Regions from separate parts of the Paenibacillus sp. JNUCC 34 genome, predicted to be linked through region 1. Evidence: riboswitches for the same ligand, from Rfam matches in the RefSeq annotation. Region 1 holds a riboswitch; the other holds the start of a gene.
What was found. A riboswitch is a leader RNA that binds a small molecule or an ion and turns the genes downstream of it on or off. The one in region 1 is predicted to bind cyclic di-AMP.
Positions count from the first base shown of each region.

Region 2: it holds a riboswitch for cyclic di-AMP, as region 1 does, so the genes downstream of both, AC2TF5_RS27755 (resuscitation-promoting factor) here and AC2TF5_RS10770 (C40 family peptidase) in region 1, are expected to answer to the same signal.

Region 1 is NZ_CM177770.1:2,274,032-2,281,424, reverse strand. It holds gene AC2TF5_RS10795 (cache domain-containing sensor histidine kinase) at 1-454, opposite strand, end outside; gene AC2TF5_RS10790 (response regulator) at 469-2,121, opposite strand; gene AC2TF5_RS10785 (VOC family protein) at 2,174-2,584, opposite strand; gene AC2TF5_RS10780 (2Fe-2S iron-sulfur cluster-binding protein) at 2,771-3,163, opposite strand; gene AC2TF5_RS10775 (phosphotransferase family protein) at 3,197-4,144, opposite strand; gene AC2TF5_RS10770 (C40 family peptidase) at 4,273-4,746, opposite strand; cyclic di-AMP (ydaO/yuaA leader) riboswitch at 4,751-4,882, opposite strand; gene AC2TF5_RS10765 (Mrp/NBP35 family ATP-binding protein) at 5,227-6,297, shown strand; gene AC2TF5_RS10760 (ferredoxin family protein) at 6,377-6,616, opposite strand; gene AC2TF5_RS10755 (SDR family oxidoreductase) at 6,911-7,393, shown strand, end outside.
Region 2 is NZ_CM177770.1:6,008,183-6,015,575, reverse strand. It holds gene rsmI (16S rRNA (cytidine(1402)-2'-O)-methyltransferase) at 1-31, shown strand, start outside; gene AC2TF5_RS27770 (AbrB/MazE/SpoVT family DNA-binding domain-containing protein) at 227-481, opposite strand; gene AC2TF5_RS27765 (HD domain-containing protein) at 804-2,090, shown strand; gene AC2TF5_RS27760 (TatD family hydrolase) at 2,177-2,944, shown strand; cyclic di-AMP (ydaO/yuaA leader) riboswitch at 3,145-3,357, shown strand; gene AC2TF5_RS27755 (resuscitation-promoting factor) at 3,629-4,855, shown strand; gene rnmV (ribonuclease M5) at 4,974-5,525, shown strand; gene rsmA (16S rRNA (adenine(1518)-N(6)/adenine(1519)-N(6))-dimethyltransferase RsmA) at 5,522-6,406, shown strand; gene yabG (sporulation peptidase YabG) at 6,574-7,393, shown strand, end outside.

The sequences.
Region 1 (7,393 bases):
TGGCTTCTTGAGCCTGCTTGTACCACAGTTGGTCCGCTGGGCGAATGTTCGGATTCAGTTCCACTCCTTTTCGATCCGAGATAAACGTTCCGTTATATCCAAAAATATTAATCGACGTTATATCTTTTCTCGAAATGAGGATGGAATAGAAATATTCCGATATTTTGGATTCAAGCGCAGACTTTTCTTCGGGTGGCATGGAGTCTGCGTAAGCCAGATATTCGCGTACGTCCGGATTGTTCATTGCCGTTAGTGAGATATCCTTCATTCCCGTAATATATGTCTGTATATTCGCATTCACTTGTTTAATCAATTCAGTTGTATAACTCTCCGCGGTTTCCCGGACGGCTGACTCCGATAACCGGTAAGAGATAAAGATAAGCAATAGAGCGGTCAATAAAATGAGCATGACGAATGTGCCGGCGATTCGAGATTGAATACTTTTGATTTTCATCGAACGCCTCATCTTCATACTCGGTCCACCAGCATTTTTTGTCGGTATTCCGTTGGTGTATCACCTGTGTATTTTTTGAATAACACGCTAAAATACTGTGCATCCTGATACCCTGTTTTGTTAGCGATTTCATATGTTTTCAAGTTGGAGTGCTTTAATAGTTCTTTGGCCTTCTCCATCCGGAATGACGTGACATACTCTACAAAAGTTTTTCCTGTGTGAGCCTTAAATAAGGAGCTGAAGTAGCTGGCGCTCATAAAGATTCGGCTGCAGACCGTTTTCACGGAGAGCTCGGTATCATCGTAATTCCGTTGAATATAATCAACGGCATCAAGCATCTGGTTACGGGATATATCTCTTCGGGTTTCGGCTACACCCTTTATCGCCTTTCCACACATATCCTTCAGCCAGCGTTCGATCTCATCCAGTGAACGGAAAGAATACAGCTCCGTCAAGAGACGAGTTTCTTTACCTAGCAACTCTTTTTCATTACATCCAATCTCGAACAAAGCCTGTAGGACTGCCAACATCGTTCGAAGCACTCTTACATAGCACTGCTCCAATGAGATCGAAGCGTTGCCAAGCTCTGCTATAAGTTTGCCGATGGATTGCTCCACATCATCGGGTGTTCCGGTTTTGATCGCCGACACGAGCGTTTTCTCTATCTCCGTACCATCATAAAGAGGCATGGAACCCCGTTTTTCCAGATCCGAAATACTGACGACCTGATCACTTCCGATGAGCAAACGATATTCCAGTGCAGCAACGGATGCACGACAGGAATGCCGAATGTCCTTCAGATGACGGCAGATCGTGCCAACGCCAACGGTAACTGTGAAATTTAAATATCTTTTGATAGATGTCCTGATCTCCTCGGCCAGTTCCTGGACTCGGCTATATAACTCTTCTTCTCCTTCTCCAGATAATATGGTGATGACCTTGTTCCCTTTATAACGGAATACGGCAGAAGTTGCCTCTGTATCAGTTATTTCCTGAATGATGTTATAAACTGCGAAAGCATACAGCTCATTATCTGTACCTTGTTCTTCCGTCCTCCATTCATCCATATCCGAAGCGATCGCTACAAAAAAAGGACCAGGAAGCGGTATATTGAAAAAAGCCATTTTATTGTTGATTTCCCATTCATTCAGGGCGGAGGATGCCAACCGTTCGAGAAATCGCTCCTTAAGCAGCGGAAGACTCTCATTCAGTTGCTGTTTAAGCCGATTCAAATGTTCCCAGTGACCCCGCTCTTCATCCATCTCGGCTTTGAGTTTATCCAGCATTTCGCGTAACTCCGCCGATGTAACCGGTTTCAAAATAAAGTCTGCCACTTGGATTTTAACGGCCTGCTGCGCATATTCAAAATCGTCGTAACCCGTTAAAATAATGATTTTCGTTCGTGGATATTTTTCGGCAATATGACGTGAAAGCTCCAGTCCGTCCAAAAAAGGCATATAAATGTCTGTCATCACGACATCCGGCTCAAGCTGCGCAACGACTTCCAACGCATCCCTGCCATTCTCACAAACTCCTACACATTCAAATCCATGTTCCGCCCATTGAATACGGTTTCTGATTCCTTCACGGACGATCGGCTCGTCATCGACAATGATGATTTTGTACAGTTGAATCGCCCCCATTCCAACGATTACGTATGTGGACATTACTTTAACAGTAAATTTGAAATTTCTCCAGTGGAAAACCGAGGTTATTCAACTACTCCTTGCATACCATCAGCAAATTACCATCTGGGTCCTTAATGACAAACCAATGCTCATGTTCAATGCCCGTTACCAGATTGACACCTGTAGTCTTGGCATAATTATAGGAAGCTTCCAGGTCATGGGTCAGCAGCATAAAAGCAGGCGTAGAAACAGGGGGGGCTCCGCCCGGCTCCTTGCCGCCCCACATAGGCATCGTATCTAGAATGACCCCAGTACCTTGCATTGGAATTGGACACAGATGACCGTTCATAATGCTGCAGCTCTCAAGATCGATGCCAAGAAGAGTGCAGTACCATTCACGTGATTTCTCAATGTCTCGTACAGGAACAAAAATGCTGCCAACCTTGTTTTGAATCGGACTTTCCGGTGCAGCTGTTTTGATATCGTTCTCATTACTCTTCATATATACCCCTCCAAATAGCTTTTTGGCAGCCTAATAAGTTCCAGTTATGAACATCATAGCAAACATTAAAAGTGAAATGTGCTATTTTTTATCAAATTCATTCGTTATCATGACTGCCTCTGATAGCATCAAAAAACCGGATGACCTGCTTGCTCAGGCCTCCGGCTGTTCGTGAATTAATATCTATTAAAAATAAGGTGCATGTTTAATGGATATGGCGCCTATTCTCTCCAATTTTGCCTGGCAACCCAGACGGTATCCCTCATCAATCTCCTCTGGATCAAGCCGCTTCTCCTCCGCTTCGTTTGGATCGGATAAATATTCCAATCCTTCACTGACATGACATCGGCAGCGGGCACATGTCCCTCTTTTGCAGAAAGAATTCCAGTCCACTTCATTCTTCTCCGCCAAATCCAATACCGTCAAACCAATGACCGGCGCAACGAATCGTTGAACATTTCTGCCCTTTAATTCTACGATTTGCTCTTCCGTTTCTTCATATGCGTCATTCCCGGGCGCAGCGGTACTCTCCGGAACCGATTTATTCTTCCCCTCCCGGCCTTTCCAAAATTTAAACACGCTGTATCTCCCTCCTCAATGAGTCCATTAAGTTTATATATTCTGGGAATGTGACATCAGATGGGTATGAATCAACTCCTTATACTCAAAAATGTCTAACATCTCACCGACACCTTTTCCTGTATGTTTTTCATAAATGGATTTTACAAAGTTCGCACCAAAGTCATGCAGCAGCGTCCCCGCAAATAGCAGGTCAATGAACTCACTGTATTCCAGATTCCTACATTTTATAAACTCATGAACAGTTTCTACATCACTTTGAAACAACTCAAACACAATCCCAGGATACTCATATTCTACCGGTGCAATGGTACTGTCTGCAAAATCTATAATATAAACCTGATCTTTCGAATCAATCAATACATTGTCACCCGTAAGATCTCCATGAACATGCATGCAGGTACCAAACTCATAATGGTTCAAAAAGTGCTCAATCTGTTTTCTTACCTCAGAAGATACGATCTTCCAGCGCTCATTATGGATTGCTCTCTCAATGATCGCAGCACGACTCACTTCTTCATCCGGCAGCGTGTTCAACTTCACCATATCATCTTGTAACTCACCTACGAAATCTCGCTTTTGCTCATATGTAAAGCCATTTATGGCATCCCCAGCACTTTGACCTTCAATAAAATCCATAATGATATACTTAAATTCATATTTATCATTAATTTTGGATGCAGCTACAATATTCGGGGTCCGAACTCCTTGGTCTATCGCTCGTTGCATCGCAACTCGCTCAGCTTTAAAGTCCTGATCCGTATTCATTCCAGATGAAATCGGTGCAAAAATTTTGATCACATGGGATCCTGTTTTGAAAACGGCATTTGTTCCCGGTGTTAAATGAGAGATATCTTCTGCTCCTATCAACTGTTCCCTTGCAAAGATTTCATGAATCAGAGGTCTAAAATCCTCGATGGATTGATAAACAGCTCCCCAGCTGTTCCAATCATGAATTTCCTTCTTAAATAAATTTGACATTATAGTAATCTATCCCCCAGCTATATCTTCTCATACAATGAGCTCAACACTCTTTACCTAAATATAGTAATATCATACAACAAAAAGCCCGCGAAATTCATCGCGGACTTCTATTCGTTGAGGAAATATTAATTCATACTACCTACCATCTGAACATAATTGTCTTGATCGATGACACGACGTGCTGTTACATAACGATTCTTATAGTAGGATTCCGAAAGCTTGCTGATTCTTACTCCTCTGCTAGTGGATGCATGAGCGAACTCATCATTTCCAATATAAATTCCTGCATGCGAGATACCTCGGCCACTCGTATTGAAGAAGACCAAATCTCCCAATCGAAGATCATCTTGCTCCACGTGAACACCAGCTTCTGCTTGTGATGCCGAAGTTCGCGGCAGATCGAGATTATATTGATCGAATATGTACAAAATAAATCCGGAGCAATCGAATCCGCTTACAGTTGTTCCTCCCCATTTATAAGGAGTTCCTACTAATTGTGTAACTTCACTCTGAAGCTTCGGCTGGTCCGCATATGCCGTGAAGGCGCCAGAGGAAAAAATAAGTGCAGACCCTAGTACAGATAATACGACTTTCTTCAAAAACACTTTCCCCCTTCGGTGCCTACGGAGTTAGCTAAGGGTTCGGTTGAAGGTTTCCTATATTCCCTTGACTTCAAGAATAATTCACCCAGATTGGTTCCCCCGTTTTCAAAACGAAATTCGGCAAATTCATTAAAGTTTTGTAACTCTATCATAATGTAGTATATTTTGAGGTGATATGTCAATCGTATTCAGTAACAAAATTGTAATTTTATTCTGCAAATCTCGCTAATCACCCGTCATGCCCTGCAGTGATGTCGACTAACAGCTAATTGACCCGTTTTTCTATCTATCGCTCGTATTTTCGTTGGACTCTCGCTATCGCTTGTGTACTAGACTCATTTGTTGACTAGCCCTTTCTCTTTCTTTAAACTGAAATTGATTATCGGTTTTCAAGGAGGGAATTACGAATGTTGGCTTACCAGAACTCTTTATCAACTTGCAGGTATCCGCATTGTCATCGTTTTGCACAGGTGACTTATGAATAGAGAAGTATTTAATCGTGAAATGACGAAGATACTCGACTCCGAATTGAAACTTCCCTTGATTCAAATTGGATTAATCCGTGATGTCATGCTGAAAGAAGACAAAGCAGCGATGACTCTAATCGCCACAGAGCAAGAACAGGAGCAAGGCATAACAGAAATACGCTGTAAACAGATTGAAGGGCTATTGCGCACAATGGGAATGACAGACATACATATTAGGGTCAAGCAAGTTTCTGCCGAGGAGAGGCATAACATAACTGCTCGAGCGCAGGAGATGAAACCTTCTGGCCAACAGCCTGCCAATAGAGGGGGGGCGCAGGGTTCTTTTCCAGTAAGTCCTTTGGTTAAAGCGGGTGTCAAATTTATAGCGGTAGCCAGCGGAAAAGGAGGCGTCGGAAAATCTACAGTTACACTGAATCTGGCTCTTTCATTACAGAAGGCTGGAAAGAAAGTTGGAATCATTGACGCAGACATCTACGGCTTCAGCATACCAGACATGATGGGAATACATGAGAAGCCAGAGCCTACGAATAGCCGGCCCACACCGATAGAAAGAGACGGTGTTCAAGTCATATCAACCGGATTTTTTGTTAAGGGTAACGACCCTGTCCTGTGGCGGGGACCCAGACTAGGAAGAATGCTGTCCAGTTTTTTGAATGATGTGATGTGGGGGCCGCTGGACTATATGCTTATTGATCTCCCGCCTGGGACAGGCGATATCGCTCTGGCTGTTCATCAGATGATACCTGAATGTTCTGAAATTATTGTCACTACACCACAGTCCACAGCAACAGTCGTTGCAGAGCGTGCAGGACTAATGGCCCTTCAGACCAATCACCGTATTCTCGGCGTTGTGGAGAACATGTCTTATTATGAAGATCCTTCAGGCACCAAGCATTATATCTTTGGCAAGGGCGGCGGAGAAAAGCTGGCGAACCAGCTGAATACGTCCCTACTCACCCAGATTCCAATTGTTCCTGATGAAATGGAATCGACTAAGCCGAATCTTCTCAGCTCCATTTACGATGATCTGGCTCATCACATTATTCAATCTTCTCCATAAATGCATGACAAATACACCCTTCCAATATGGTGACCGGATCGCTCCGCACCTGCCCGGAAGGGTGTTATTTTCGTATGATTTAATTTTTGTTTTTGTAGTATTCTACAGCCTTCTCATAGTAAGGCTTTTCTTCTTCTGGCAAATCATCGATATAGAATACTGCTGTTACAGGACAAGCCGCTTCACAAGCACCGCAAGATATACAAACATCCGGGTCAATATAGAACTGGTCCTCTCCTTCTTCAATGCAATCAACAGGACATACGTCAACGCATTCTCCCGCTTTCTCGTCTATGCAGGCTGAACCTATAACATACATGTGATTACTCCCCTCTCCATTGTACTAATCTAGCTTTCTTTTAATCATACATCATAAATAGGAATAATAGGACAAAAAAATCTAGATTCAGTACTTTTTATACATAAACATATAATAATTATGTGGATCATTGTTAATTTTGTCAATACTGCCCTTCAGCCGTATAAATAAATGATATGCCAGCTAACGGTAAGTATTGGATAAAGATTTATTCCATTCCAGACATTTACATGTTACGCTCGGATATATCGGTATTTTTTTGCAATTTAACCAGATCTGAAGGAGTGTGGAGCAATGGGTCCATTTGCTAAGGATTTGTTGAAGGACAAGGTTGTGCTGATAACAGGTGGGGCTACAGGGCTGGGAAGGGCCATGGGGGAGAAATTTCTGAAGTTGGGTGCGAAACTCGCCATTTGCGGACGGCGTGAAGACGTACTGAAGGCTGCTGCAGAGGAAATGAGCAGTTACGGGCATGCCGTATATTTCAAAAGCTGCGATGTTCGCGATCCATCCCAGGTGCATGAACTGGTGGAAGAGGTAGAACAGCATTACGGGGGCATCGACGTGCTGGTCAATAACGCAGCTGGTAATTTCATCAGTCCTACGGAACGCCTCTCTCCTAGAGCCGTGGATGCCGTTCTCAACATCGTGCTTCATGGCACATTTTACACAACTCTGGAAGTTGGAAAACGATGGATTGAGCAAGGGATTTCCGGAACGATGCTGAATATCGTCACGACCTATGCCTCTACAGGATCCGGTTATGTTGTCCCTTCT
Region 2 (7,393 bases), 2.3 Mb from region 1:
TGATATTTATAACTCACTACTGGACAACTAGAGGATGAGGTGAAATTGTCGTAAGAAAGTATCAGTCAGACTGGTGTGTTATCTTTAAAGGAAATAGGGCCGCGGGAGTTAAAAAAGCAAAAAAATACCTCCCTGCGGCTGGGTTCATAGCCGAGGAAGGCGTCAAGGAGATATGAAAAAGGTTAGAATTAACAATTTCGATTAAAACTATTATATACTATGTTTCTTAATTTGTCACAGGTGTTGGAATTTCTGAGATACATTCATTGCAAACAATTTTGCCTTTGAAGTAAGTTACGTTCTCAGCATTACCACAGAAGATGCAAGCAGGCTCGTATTTCTTGAGCATAATACGCTCACCGTCCACGTAGATTTCGAGTGCATCCTTCTCACCGATTCCTAATGTACGACGGAGTTCAATTGGAATAACGACCCGTCCTAGTTCATCTACTTTTCTTACAATACCTGTTGATTTCATCATAACTGATTGATGCCCCTCTCGCCAATAATTTAAAAAAGTCATAATTCGACATTGTTCTCTTTTTTATGTTATTTATAGTACCAACGATTCCCAAAACAGTCAACCTATAAATTTGAAAATAAGAAACTAATTTACGAAAATATAGTGAACAAAAGCCTTATTCTACTAGAGAAATGTCAAAAGTCTTAGGTAAATAAGCTTGTTTTTGTTCATGTCGATTTGGAAAGCGGGATTTTACGTTATTCGACATCGTTCGACAGTAGGTGTCAAAAAAAAGTGGGGAAGCAATAATTTCGATGTTCAGGATAAGGAGATGAGAAGCATGCATTTACCGATTACTGAGGAAAAAGTATTTAAAGATCCGGTTCACAACTATATTCATGTACAGGATGACATGATCTGGCGGTTAATTAATACACCGGAATTTCAGCGGCTTCGCAGGGTAAGGCAGCTTGGGACTTCCTTCCTAACTTTTCATGGAGCCGAGCATAGTCGTTTCTCACATTCATTAGGCGTATATGAAATTACGAGAAGAATCATTTCTCAATTCGAACGTAGCGGTTATCCCGATTGGCCAAAAGAAGAGCGTCTGCTCACTTTATGTGCGGCACTGCTGCATGATCTCGGACACGGGCCATTTTCTCATTCTATAGAAGAGGCTTTTCAAATGAATCACGAGAACTGGACTTGTAAAATTCTGCTTGGAGATACATGTGTAAATAGCGTCCTCCAAGAGGTGGATTTAGATTTTCCGCAGCGGGTAGCCTCAGTCATCAACAAAACATATGAAAAGCCGATCGTCATCAATCTTGTGACCAGTCCGCTGGATGCAGACCGGATGGATTACCTGTTGCGCGATGCATACTACACAGGTGTTAATTATGGCACGATTGATATTGACCGGATATTGCGGATGCTACGCCCGTATCGGGACCGTGTGGTGGTGAAGGAATCAGGCATGCATGCGGTGGAAGATTATTTGATGTCCAGGTATCAGATGTACTGGCAGGTTTATTTTCATCCGGTGACCCGAAGTTCGGAGATTATACTGAGGCAAATCTTCAGGAGAGCGAAGGAACTATACCGCGAAGGTTATGAATTCAGTTTTATGGTGGATCCGCTGCCAGCTTTATTTGAGGGAAATCTCACGGTGAGTCAGTATTTGCGTCTGGATGAAGCGTTGATTCAGACGACTTTTTTGCAGTGGACGGCCGAGAAGGATGAGCTTCTGTGTGATTTATGTGGTCGGTTTATGCATCGCAGGCTCTATAAATATGTAGAAATCGACACCATAGATAGAGAGACCGTCGACGGAATCCGCCAGGCATTTCGTGATGCTGGACTTCACCCGGATTATGATTTCGAGATTGATTATCCGACCGATCTTCCTTATGATGAATTTCATTCCGGCTCGCCTGAGAGCGATAAACAGATTTTGTTGCTGGACAGACATGAACATGTTCGTGAAATATCCGAAGTATCTGATATTGTGCGCTCTATTAGCGGGATTCACCGCGGGCGATACCGTTTATACTTTCCTGAGGAAAAGGTGAGGAACGTTTTGAATACCTTGCCGGAGGATCTCAAAACCGTGTTTGGACAAGGTTGATAAACGGATATTAGCAAAGTATTGAACAGCTAGAACCGGCGGTTATTATTGTGCTGGTCTGCGACAAGAAAGGAGATTGTTTATTTATGTTATTCGACACACATACACATCTGGATGCTCCCGAGTTCGACGAAGATCGTGAGGAGGTTATCAACCGTGCTCTGGAAGCCGGTGTAACCCGAATGATCAATATTGGCTTTAACCAGGAAACGATTCCTACCACCATGAAATTGGCGGAAACATATCATTTTATTTATGCGGCCGTCGGTTGGCATCCTGTGGATGCAATAACGATGAAAGATGGAGATTTGGAATGGATCGCTTCACTTTGCAGCCATAAGAAAGTTGTGGCTATCGGTGAAATCGGCCTGGATTATCATTGGGACACCTCTCCCAAGGAAGTTCAGCATAAAGTGCTGCGTAGGCAGATTGGTTTAGCACGGGAATTGAACATGCCGATTGTTATTCATAACCGGGATGCACATGAGGATATCGTGAAGATTTTGAAAGAAGAGAAGGCGTCAGAGGTTGGTGGAGTAATGCACTCCTTTTCTGGTAGCTGGGAAACAGCCAAGCAGTGCCTACATATGGGCTTCCATATTTCTTTTGGCGGGCCGATAACATTCAAAAATGCGAGACAGCCAAAAGAGGTTTTAGCACAGGTCCCGATGGACCGACTGCTCATCGAAACCGACTCCCCTTACTTAACGCCTCATCCGTTTCGGGGGAAGCGTAATGAGTCTTCTCATGTGAGATTAGTGGCCGAGGCAGCAGCTGAGATTAGGGGCTTGTCTCTGGAAGAATTAGGTTCAATTACGACTAAAAATGGACTGGAACGATTTGGTATTAAATGAAATCGAGAGTAAATGTAATGAAAAACAGAGCATTCACGACCAATTAAAGTTTTTTAACCAAAAAAGGCGGCGATATTACAATATTTTAACCTTTTATCTGAAAAAATGTGGTTGATTGTTGCTTTACAACCTGCATGGAAACAGGATATCATCTTTTCAGTGATAAGAAGCTGATCGGAAACGAACAGCCGATTATTTTATGAACCGTCTCGCTTAATCTCCGATGTTCGGAGAACGGGGGAACCGATACAGGAATAGCTGGCAATCATGCTGAGCTTCACTGTATTTGATTTCTATTTCGGGTCTTTGGGGTGAATTTGAGGGCATCCGCCATGAGCGGGTGACTTGAGATAGGGCGTCTCTCTTACGTCCGAACCCGACAGCTAACTCCGTAAGCGTAAGTAAGAGAGGCAAACTCGTGCATGCATTTTCCAGATTCCAGACATCAGGAAGCCACGAAAGAGTCTCTATAACTCTTTCTTTGGCTTTCTTTTATTTTAGAATATTGGAGACAGTATCGTCATACTTTTGGTAAACAGGAGGTGACGATCGTATGAACGGGAAGACGGGGATTAACGCAGGGTGTAGATAGATAGCAGGGCACCCTGTGAGACAATTTGCTATAGTCACGTCAAATGCATCATGCGTTACCTAGACGGCGGGACTATGAAGGAGGATGACATAGTGGGCGTTATTCAACCAGAAGAGACCCATGAATCACAATCATCCAGCATGTCTTACGCATTACGATGGAAGCATGAGAATTTGCGTCACCTAATGCTGGCCGCCATTGGCGCCATCGCAATTACAGTGCTCGTACTGCTGATTGTTCACAATCAGGCGAGCAAAGAAATTCACCTTGTGGTTGACGGCCGTGTCACCACAGTGGAAACCCGAGAGGCTATGCTTCATGAAGTGCTGGATGAGCATGCCATCTCCCTGAAGCCGCAGGATGAGGTTTCCATGCCGTTAAACGGTGTACTTCAGGATGGAGATCGAGTATTTATTAAACTCGCAGTACCTGTAAAAGTGACTGCAGACGGCAAAGTAAACACAATATTTACTACCCAAGATACGGTTGGAAATGTACTTAAGGAAACAGGCATTTCAATCAAGGGCGAAGATATAATAAATCCTTCCCTGGACACGGAAATTACCGACAAAGCAGACATTCGCGTCGTTCGCGTCACGAAACAAACGGTTAAGCAAACTGAAAACCGCTCTTTCCGTGTCATCAAAACGGCAGATCCTTCGCTTGTGAAGGGCGATAACCGGGTGATTCAAAGTGGTAAGCCGGGCATTGTGGTTAATCATGTTGAGAAAGTCTATGAGGATGGTAAGCTTGTTTCAAAAAATGTAATAGGCAAAGAGGTACAGCGTAAGACGAAGGATAAGATTATTGCAGTCGGCACGAAAAAAGTAGTAGTGCCTGAAGCACCTGTTATTGAAACTGCATCTGCTGACAAAACCACGACTGGGAATGCTACCGTGAGAACGGCAGCAGCCAAGGAATCGAGTCCAGAGAAGCCAGCAGTTAAGGCGGTATCCGAAAAGGTTAAAGTTAACAATGTGGTTTCCAGAGCCGGAGTTGACTTCGAATATAAAAAAGTACTAAACAATGTTTCTATGACAGCTTATTCCGCCGAACAGGAAGGCATCGGGACCAATACAGCTTCCGGTACACGCGTAACGGAAGGACGTACGATTGCGGTGGACCCGAGTGTGATACCAATCGGTTGGTGGGTATATATTGAAGGCGTGGGCTTCCGCCGTGCAGAAGATACCGGCGGTGCCATTAAAGGCAACAAAATTGATGTCTATTTTAATTCTTTAAAATCGGCATACAAATTTGGGCGTAAAAGCGGGCATACCGTTTATGTGATTGGCCCTGTGAAACCAGAGCTCAATTAACGCATGAATTCCGTTTTACATTGCCATGCTAATGCTATACTATTTAATTAATATTAATGTGATGCTAAGAAGAGGATAATTATCCTCTTCTTTTGTTTTGGGAAGGAAGAAACAGGGAATGATCAAAGAAGTCATTGTCGTGGAGGGCCGGGACGATACAGTAGCAGTGAAGCGGGCTGTTGAAGCAGACACGATTGAAACCGGAGGATCGGCCATTAACAGCCGAATACTGAAACGAATTGCATTAGCGCAAGAACGGCGCGGAATCATTATTTTAACCGATCCGGACCATGCCGGAGAGCGGATCCGCAAGATTATCGACGCTAAGGTCCCTGGCTGTAAGCATGCCTTCATTCCGGAAGCCGATGCAACGCGAAAAGGAGATATCGGGGTGGAGAATGCATCGCCGGAGGCGATTCGCCATGCGCTGGAACGATTGCATACGTCATTTGAAGGATCGGAAAGCCTCATTGGGCTGGATGATCTGATTGAAGCGGGGCTGATTGTGCACCCGCAGGCTGCAGCGAGACGGATGACGATGGGCAACCTGCTCGGCATTGGATACTGTAACGGCAAACAGTTTCATAAACGGCTGGCCATGTTTCAAATATCACATGAAGAATTCGCAGCAGCGCTCGCTCAGCTGGAAGAGGGAGGTACAGAGCTATGACACGGATTGAGGATATTTCAACCCCGAGGAGAACGAAGGAGATTATACATCGTCATGGCTTCTCGTTTAAGAAGAGTCTTGGACAAAACTTTCTCATCGATCAAAATATACTGTACAAGATTGTAGAGGCAGCCGACCTGGATAAGGAAAAAGGCGCACTGGAGATCGGCCCCGGCATCGGAGCTTTAACAGAGAAGCTGGCACAGACCGCAAACAAAGTTACAGCGGTGGAGATCGATCAGCGACTTATTCCAATATTACAAGAGGTACTTGAGCCGTATCCCAATGTAAGAGTGCATCACGGGGACGTGCTTAAGGTGGACTTGCACGAGCTGTTTCGCGATCATTTCAGCGGAGTGTCCAAGGTCAGCGTTGTAGCCAATCTGCCTTACTATGTAACGACACCGATATTGATGAAGCTGCTGGAAGAGAAGCTGCCGCTCGAGAACATTGTGGTCATGATTCAAAAAGAGGTTGCGGTACGCATGGCAGCCTCCCCAGGCAGCAAGGATTACGGCAGCTTGAGTATCGCAGTCCAATATTATAGTGAGCCGAAGCTGGTGTGTACGGTTCCCCATACCGTCTTTATCCCCCAACCGAATGTAGAGTCAGCCGTCATTCGTCTGAAGGTGCGGGACAAGCCTCCCGTTGAGGTCGATGACGAGAAACACTTCTTCGAGGTTGTGCATGCTTCATTCGCTCAACGTCGTAAGACGATAGCGAACAATTTGAAGAGTCGCTTTTTCCCGGGAGAGGGACGTGAGCGGCTAGAGCAGCTGCTCCAGGAGGCTGAAATTGAGCCTTCACGACGCGGTGAGACCCTTAGCATCGAAGAATACGCCCGGCTGAGCAGCGTGCTTCTGAGGGCTGGAGTACGATAGATACGAATGCGTTCTACGGACGAGGCAATGGAATCGTGCAGCTTCAAAGAGAATCACCTAAACAGAGATCTAAAAAGCAGCCCTAAAAGGCTGCTTTATTAATTCCTTCTCAATCATGAACCAATCCCCGCATTCGCCCATAGGATAGAGGCAGGGGGGATGTTGTGATGAATTATGGAGACTTGGTCGTTCGTAAATCGTACGGCGGCGATGTAACGTTCCGGGTGGATGGTGTGCGGCAGAACACAGCCATTATTAAGGGAACGGACTTTCGGCTGCTGGCGGACTCGCCCCTTGGGGATCTGATACGTGTACCGCATCCCACGATAAGCGAACGGACGAAGCAGGCGCAGATCAAAGCAAACGAGTCGCTATCCCGCCTGCAAAAGGATCGGCAGGAGCAGAGTGAGCGGCATTTGGCCGATCTGCGAACCGAATGGGGAACCAGTGAAAAGGGATATTTCGACGTGCCCGGCAAGGTGCTGCATTTAGATGGAGATCCCCATTATTTAGAAAAGAGCTTAACCTTGTACAATCAGCTTCGTGTTCCAGCCGAAGGTTATCATGTTAACGAATCATCTATGGCTGAGGCCTTATATCGAATGCTGCCGCGTGTCCGGCCAGATATTGTTGTTATTACCGGGCATGATGGTGTGCTGAAAAGACGTCGATCTCATGATTTGTATAGCTTGGACAATTATAAAAATTCGCAAAATTTTGTGAAGGCGATTCAGATCGCAAGGCAGTATGAACGTAATCTGGACACCCTTGTTGTTGTGGCCGGTGCGTGCCAATCGCATTTTGAAGCACTCTTGCAGGCAGGAGCGAATTTTGCGAGCTCTCCGGGACGGATACTTATTCATGCCTTAGATCCGGTCTATGTGGCTGCTAAAACGGCATATACGTCCATGCGTGAGACGGTGAACATGAACGACGTGTTTCACAACACCATCAGTGGCAGCCAGGGGGTAGGGGGCATTGAGACCC